DNA from 2 places in the Noviherbaspirillum phoenicis genome. Region 2 is predicted to be linked to the other one. Evidence: predicted binding sites of a transcription regulator. Region 2 holds the regulator's gene; the other holds the start of a gene.
The links. Region 2 encodes sigma-54, which starts transcription at its own class of promoters, with help from an activator protein. Its sites were predicted from a motif close to TGGCANGNAANCTGCTTT; they were not measured.

Region 1 (4,111 bases), 2.6 Mb from region 2:
CAGGCCAATATGGACCCGGCCCATCGGGACCGCATTGCTTTCCTGCGTGTCTGCTCGGGGCGCTTCGAGCGCGGCATGAAGATCAAGCATCTGCGCCTGAACCGCGACATCAAGCTCTCCAGCGTGGTGACCTTCATGGCCTCGTCGCGCGAGCAGGTGGAGGAGGCCTATGCCGGTGACATCATCGGCCTGCCCAATCATGGCAACATGCAGATCGGCGACAGCTTTTCCGAAGGCGAACTGCTGCAATTCACGGGCATTCCCTACTTTGCGCCGGATTTCTTTCGCTCCGTGCGCATACGCAATCCGCTGAAGGTCAAGCAATTGCACAAGGGTTTGCAGCAGCTGGGCGAGGAGGGCGCCGTGCAGGTGTTCAAGCCGGTCAACAGCGGCGACCTGATCCTCGGTGCGGTAGGCGTGCTGCAGTTCGAAGTGGTCGCCAGCCGGCTGATGAACGAGTACGGCGTCGATGCGGTGTTCGAAGGCACCAGCATCAGCAGCGCGCGCTGGATCTCCTGCGACGACAAGAGGGTACTGGCGGATTTCGAGAAATCGGCGGCCGGCCACAACATCGCCTACGATGCCGCCGGCAACATGGCCTATCTGGCCACTTCGGGCGTCAACCTGCGCCTGACGCAGGAACGCTGGCCGAAAATCACTTTCCACGCCACGCGGGAGCATTCGGTAAAGGTCGGCTGACCGGCCGCAACCGTAAGAATCGCAGCGTTTTTCATGGATTCTGGCAGCACCGGCAGGTCAGGCGCTGCCCTGTCGGCTTATGTGACTTTCCAGCGGCAGGGCAGGTAGCCGGCGGAACCAATATCGGCCGCCGCTGCGGTCCCGGCCATCACGCCGGGCGTGTCAGGCGCCTGTCCACGGCAGGCCAGCCTTGCACCAGCCGCCCACCGTCTTGCGGTGGCCCTCGGCGTCCTTGTCACCTTCAAATCCTTCCAGGATATCGAAGGCGTTCTGATAGCCCTGTTCGGTGGCCAGCTTGGCTGCGTGGCGGGAACGCACGCCTGAACGGCATAGGAAAAGCAGAACGTCGTCCTTTCCAGCCTGCTGCGCCAGTTGTGCGCTGAATTCCGGATTGGGACTTGCACCCGGATACAGATTCCATTGCACCGCACCCTGCTTGTGATCCGGGACATTGACCTTGCCGACCCAGTCACGCTCGGCATTGGTGCGAACGTCGATCAGTTTTGCATGCGGGGCCGATTGCAGGAGCTCGTACGCTTCCTGCGGCGTCACGGCGCCAGCGTAAGGAAGCTGTCCCGATGCGGCGCGGGCGCGCGCCATGGTGAGGATGTCGTCAGCGGTTTTCATCGCGTACTCCCGGTTGGAAAGCGCGCATTATAGCGCCGTATAAATCAGACAACGCGCACGCACCAAAACAATGCAAAAGAGTGAGGATGGAAGTCAAAGGCACCATCTTGGTGCCATCGCGTCACAGTGCGCCCAATTCTGGTGCAGATGCCGTGAACTGTACGATTCGCGCACGGTCTACGAGCCGGTTTTTCCCCTGTAAACCGGTGAGATTAACGCGTAACCGTTTCATTGGCTTTGATCAATTCGGTGGCATGGAATCTGCTATCATTCCGGCCTGAGTTCGGTCGCATTCCAGGCAATCGTCCCAACCGGCGCGTGTTCCCCGGCTGACCAACCACTATCAATTTGCTCAATTTAGGAGATTCGCATGGCAATGACGGCCGCAGAGGTCTTGAAAATGGTGAAAGACAACGAAGTGAAATTCGTTGATTTCCGCTTCGCAGATACCCGGGGCAAGGAACAGCACGTCACTGTTCCCGTGTCTCACTTCGATATGGACAAGTTCGAATCTGGCCATGCATTCGACGGTTCCTCCATCGCTGGCTGGAAGGGCATTGAAGCATCGGACATGATCCTGATGCCGGACCCGAACACCGCCAACATCGACCCGTTCATGGAAGAGACCACGCTGTTCATGCAGTGCGACGTGATCGAACCTTCCGACGGCAAGGGCTACGACCGCGATCCGCGTTCCATCGCCAAGCGCGCTGAAGCCTATCTGAAATCCTCCGGCCTGGGCGACACCGCCTACTTCGGTCCGGAACCCGAATTCTTCATCTTCGACAGCGTGCAGTGGAAAGTCGACATGTCCGGCTGCTCCGTGAAGATCGATTCCGAAGAAGCCTCCTGGTCCACCGGCGAGAAGTTCGAAGGCGGCAATACCGGCCATCGTCCGACCGTCAAGGGCGGCTATTTCCCGGTTCCGCCGGTCGACAGCTTCCAGGACATGCGCTCGGAAATGTGCCTGATCCTCGAATCGCTGGGCATCCCGGTTGAAGTGCACCACCACGAAGTGGCTGGCGCCGGTCAGAACGAGATCGGCACCAAGTTCTCCACCCTGGTGGAGCGCGCCGACTGGACCCAGAACATGAAGTACGTGATCTGGAACGTCGCCCACACCTACGGCAAGACCGCCACCTTCATGCCCAAGCCTGTCGTTGGCGACAACGGTTCCGGCATGCACGTGCACCAGTCCGTCTGGAAAGATGGCAAGAACCTGTTCGCAGGCGACGGCTATGCCGGCCTGTCCGAGTTCGCGCTGTTCTACATCGGCGGCATCATCAAGCATGCCAAGGCGCTGAATGCGATCACCAACCCGGGCACCAACTCCTACAAGCGTCTGGTTCCGGGCTTTGAAGCACCGGTGAAGCTGGCTTACTCGGCCCGCAACCGCTCGGCGTCGATCCGCATTCCGCACGTGTCGAACCCGAAAGGCCGTCGTATCGAGACCCGCTTCCCGGATCCTTCGTCCAACCCCTACCTGTGCTTCGCCGCGCTGCTGATGGCTGGCCTGGACGGCGTGCAGAACAAGATCCACCCGGGCGAGGCTGCCTCGAAGGACCTGTACCACCTGCCGCCGGAAGAAGACAAGCTGATCCCGACCGTCTGCTCCTCGCTCGACGAAGCGCTGGAAGCCCTGGACAAGGATCGCGAGTTCCTGACCCGCGGCGGCGTGTTCAGCGACGCAATGATCGACGCTTACATCGAGCTGAAAATGACGGAAGTCCAGCGCTTCCGCATGACCACGCACCCGATCGAGTTCGACATGTACTACTCGCTGTAATCGGTCATTCACGACCGGATGCATGCTGAAAGCGGGAAAGGCCAGCGGCCTTTCCCGCTTTTTTGCATTCAGGCTGTTGTGCCTGCGCCGAAACGGGCTAACAATGTTTGTCAGCGGCCGCTTGTTACCCTACACTAACGTTTTAAAAAATTTCCAGGAAGAAAGTTATGTCAACTCTCTCCTCATTTCCCCGCCTGTCAGCATTGCTGCTTGGCGCCGCCATGCTGACTAGTGCGCATGCGCAGACCGATGTCTGGGTTTGCACGAATACAGACGGCAGTCGGGAATACAAGAACACCGGCGAGACCAAGGGCTGCAAGCGGGTGGACATGCAGGGAATCTCGATGATTCCATCGCCCTACAAGAAGCCGGTTGCACAAACCGCCGCACTGAGCCGTCCCGCCGGCGCCACCAGTCCGGGCGACTTTCCCAAGATAGACAGCGCCACCCAGAAGGCGCGCGACACCGACCGGATGCAGATCCTGGCCGAGGAACTGAAAGGCGAGGAGCGCAAGCTGGCTGCCATCAAGCAGGAGTACAACAATGGCGAACCGGAGCGGCGCGGCGACGAACGCAACTACGCCAAGTACCAGGATAGGGTGGCGGCGCTGAAGGACGACCTGAGCCGTACCGAAAAAAATATCGAAGCGCTGAAGCGCGAGATAGGCAATCTAAAATAGCATACGCATTTGCGTTCGATGACCGGGCCGCATACTGCGGCCTTTTTCTTTTGTGCCAGAGATTGTGACCCAACCTTCGTGACTATCAAATTTCCCTCTCTCGCCGGACTGGACCTGCTTGCGTCCGCCGTGCTCGTGCTCGATGCGCAAGGCTGCATCAGCTACGCCAATCCCGCCGCTGAAAACCTGCTGGAAAGCTCGCTGAAAGTGATGCAGAACCAGCGGCTGACCGACATGTTCCTCAATGGCGACAAGCTGCAGGACATCTTCACCCAGGCAGCCGCCCATCTGTTCGACGACAAGCGCCAGGACCTGGTGC
Region 2 (4,111 bases):
ATCGATTTGCCTGTGATTAACAGCCTTTCGCGCGAGAGGCCGCCGATGACAGCCCGCTCGGAGCGGGCCATCGTGGAACCCGGTGGCGTCAAGATTCACATGTATGACGATGTCAAGATAGATCGCCCGAAAACGCCGCAGGCGGAAAATTTCCACCTGGAGTCCGACTACCTGATGATCTTGCCCGACGAGGACATCATGCGCACCGACAGGCCGGTGCGCCTCACCCTGGGCGGCTCGACGCTCAACGGCGCGGGCATGGTGGCCAACAATGCCACCGGCGAACTCAGCCTTGCCAGCCGGGTCCAGGCAACCCTGCCGCCGCGCCAGACCGCCGTCCGCTGAAAGCGCGACCGGACAATCAACAACGCATTTCCTTAGAGAAGAGTGATGAAACAACTTCACGCATGGTTCATTCTGCTGATAGGCATGGCCGCGGCGGGCAGCTCGCTGGCTGAAAAGGCCGACATGACCAAGCCAACCAACATCGAGGCTAATCAGATGGCCTACGACGACGTCAAGCAGATCAATACCTTCACCGGCGATGTGGTGCTCACGCGCGGCACCCTGATATTGAAAGCCGACCGCATGGTCGTCACCCAGGACCCGGCCGGCTACCAATACGCCACCGTCTACGCCAAGCGCGGCGAGAAAGCCACTTTCCGGCAAAAACGCGATGGCGGCCCGAACCTCTGGATCGAAGGCGAAGCGGCCGACCGCATCGAGTACGACACCAAGACCGAGGTCGCGAAGTTCTATGTGAACGCCAAGATCCGTCTTCTCGAAGGCGCCAGCCCGACCGACGAGGTCGAAGGCGAATTCATTTCCTACGACAGCAAGCAGGAGTTTTACTCGGTCAACAACACGCCCAGCAGCACCAGCAAGGCCGGCGCCGGACGCATCAAGGCCATCATCCAGCCACGCAACGACACCAAGGCGCCCTGAGATGGAGAACAGCATTCTCAACGTGCAGGGCCTGCAAAAAAGCTATGGCGCGCGCCAGGTGGTGCGTGATGTCTCCCTGCATGTCGAAAGCGGCCAGGTGGTCGGATTGCTGGGGCCGAACGGCGCCGGCAAGACCACGTCGTTCTACATGATCGTCGGCCTGGTGCCGTCCGACGCCGGCGCCATCGACCTGGACGGCGTCGACATCTCGCGCCTGCCGATCCACCGCCGCGCCGTGCTGGGCCTGTCCTACCTGCCGCAGGAAGCATCGGTATTTCGCAAGCTTACGGTGGAGGAAAACATTCGCGCGGTGCTGGAGCTGCAGCGCTATGAAGGCAAGCCGCTGTCGAAGGAACAGATCGCGAACCGGCTCAATGCCCTGCTCTCCGAACTGCAGATCGAAAAGCTGCGCGACAACCAGGCGATGTCGCTCTCCGGCGGCGAACGCAGGCGCGTTGAAATCGCGCGCGCCCTGGCTACCAGCCCGCGCTTCATCCTTCTGGATGAGCCCTTTGCCGGCGTCGATCCGATCGCCGTCATCGAAATCCAGCGCATCGTGCGCTTCCTCAAGGAACGCAATATCGGCGTGCTGATCACGGACCACAATGTCCGCGAGACGCTGGGCATTTGCGACCATGCCTACATCATCAACCAGGGCGTAGTGCTGGCCAGCGGCCGCCCGGACGACATCATTGCCGACGAGTCGGTGCGCCGCGTCTATCTCGGCGAGCACTTCCGGATGTGAGAAAAGGCAAAAATGAAACAGACACTTCAACTCCGCGTATCCCAGCATCTCGCGCTGACGCCGCAACTGCAGCAGTCGATCCGGCTGCTGCAGCTTTCAACGCTGGAACTGCATCAGGAACTGGAACAGATCCTGTCCGAGAATCCGCTGCTTGAACGTCTGGATGATCCACTTGACCATTCGATCAGGCTGCTCGCCGACGGCTCCGTCAGCAGCGCGCCGACTTCCACGCCAAGCGGCGACGCACCTGCTTCCGACGCTGCCCCTGCCACGGAAGGCGAAGGCGGTTTCGAAGCCGGCGAGGGTGGCGGCGAAGGCAGCGATAGCGGCGCCGACGCCGACTGGAGTTTCGACGACGTTGCTCGCACCTCCAAGGCCCCGGAAGACGACGATGCCCGCCCGCAGATGGAAGCGCATGAGCTGACCCTGCGCGAGCATCTGCTGGAACAGATGCGCGTAACTGTCCAGAATCCGCGCGACCGGGCGCTGGTTGAACTGGTGATCGACGCGCTGGATGACAACGGTTATCTGACCGAGCCGCTGGAAGAGATCCACGCCCGCCTGCCGGAGGAACTGGAAGTCGAGATCGAGGAGCTGTCGATGGCGCTGAAGCTGCTGCAAAGCTTCGACCCGGCCGGCGTCGGCGCGCGCGACGCGTCGGAGTGCCTGGCGCTGCAGATCCGGCGCATGCCGCGCGTTCCCATGGTGACGCGCCGCACCGCACTGCAGATCGTCGAGAAGCACTTGCAGCTGTTTGCGCAGCGCGACTTCAACAAGCTGAAGAAGAGCCTGGACTGTGACGAGGAAGACCTGCGCGAGGCGCAGGCAGTGATCCGGCAATGCAATCCGCACCCTGGCGCCATGTTCGCCAGCGACGCGTCGGACTATGTCGTGCCCGACGTGATCGTCAAGCGCGGCAAGAACGGCTGGCAGGTGATGCTCAATCATGACGTCATGCCGCGCCTGCGCGTCAATGCGCTGTATGCCAACATCCTCAAGCAGAGCAAGGGCGAAGGCTCGATGAGTTCGCAGCTGCAAGAAGCGAAATGGCTGATCAAGAACATGCGCCAGCGTTTCGATACCATCCTGCGCGTCGCCCAGGCCATTGTGGACCGCCAGCGCAACTTTTTCTCCCATGGCGCAGTGGCAATGCGACCTCTTGTGTTACGAGAAATAGCTGATACACTGGGTTTACACGAAAGCACCATCTCGCGTGTGACCACACAGAAATACATGCTCACGCCGCATGGCATGTTCGAGTTGAAGTACTTCTTCGGCAGCCATGTTGCAACCGATGCAGGCGGCGAAGCCTCATCGACTGCAATCCGGGCGTTGATCAAACAACTCATAGGAGCCGAAGACCCGAAGAACCCATTTTCCGATAGTCGCATCGCAGAAATGCTGGCGGAACAGGGTATGGTAGTAGCACGCCGTACCGTCGCAAAATATCGGGAAGCCCTGAAAATCCCTCCAGTCAATCTGCGCAAGTCCTTGTAGTTCTTTGCAGCATGTAACTCGCTGACATGTTTCATCCTCAGTGAAACCTCTGCCGGCCTTTCACAGGAGCGTAGTATGAATCTCACCATCAGTGGACATCATCTCGAAGTGACTCCCGCAATTCGTGAATACGTGCAAGGCAAGCTTGAGCGGATCAAGCGCCATTTCGATCATGTCATTGATATAGCGGTCATCCTGGCCGTTGATAACCTCCCTGAGAAAGAAAGGCGCCAGCGCGCCGAAATCACCCTGAGGCTACGGGGCAAGGATGTGCATGTGGCCAGCATCGCACAGGACCTGTACGCCGCCATCGACACGCTGATCGACAAGCTTGATCGGCAGGTCCTGAAATACAAGACTAAGATCCAGGACCATCAGCATGCCGGCATCAAGCGCATGATCGGGGAAGATGACGATGGCGCCGCGGCGGCGCCGACCGCCTGAATCTTACGATTCTTCCCGTAAACGCGTGACCGCAGGGTGCCCAAGGCACCCTGCATAAAAAACCACAGTTCAAAAATACTGTTTATTCATACAGTACTTATGATACATTAACGCCATGTTCAACGTTTCTGCTTTGGAGAAGACGTCATGGCGCAATTCAATACCACCGCAAGCAACCCCCTCTATCTCGACCAGGCACCAGCCGGTTTCATGCTGCGCGTAGGTCGCCGCGAAATGCAGATCCGCCGCGAAGTGCGGAAAAACCAGTACAGCGTCAATCCCATCATCGATTGCCGTCCTGGCGACGATCCTGGCCACCTGCAGATGCTGTTGTTCAATCGCTGGACCGTGGTACTGGCCAAGGCAAACGCAGCACATTAATTCCCGGCAGGCTGGTGCGCTCATGCTTGCAGCCCGGTCTATACAAAGCTGCGTTTCTTGAATGTTGCTAAACTGTGCACTTTCATTAACGCGCCTGAC

Region 1: the regulator sigma-54 is predicted to act here: its motif matches at 1,577-1,594, upstream of glnA (type I glutamate--ammonia ligase).

What each region holds. Positions count from the first base shown of each region.
Region 1 covers NZ_JBDFLX010000001.1:1,081,410-1,085,520, reverse strand. Annotated here, with positions in the region: gene ABC383_RS04925 (peptide chain release factor 3) at 1-699, shown strand, start outside; gene ABC383_RS04920 (rhodanese-like domain-containing protein) at 862-1,326, opposite strand; gene glnA (type I glutamate--ammonia ligase) at 1,697-3,112, shown strand; gene ABC383_RS04910 (DUF4124 domain-containing protein) at 3,280-3,792, shown strand; gene glnL (nitrogen regulation protein NR(II)) at 3,871-4,111, shown strand, end outside.
Region 2 covers NZ_JBDFLX010000001.1:3,634,797-3,638,907, reverse strand. Annotated here, with positions in the region: gene lptC (LPS export ABC transporter periplasmic protein LptC) at 1-345, shown strand, start outside; gene lptA (lipopolysaccharide transport periplasmic protein LptA) at 391-945, shown strand; gene lptB (LPS export ABC transporter ATP-binding protein) at 947-1,690, shown strand; gene ABC383_RS16290 (RNA polymerase factor sigma-54) at 1,703-3,187, shown strand; gene hpf (ribosome hibernation-promoting factor, HPF/YfiA family) at 3,263-3,631, shown strand; gene ABC383_RS16280 (hypothetical protein) at 3,779-4,012, shown strand.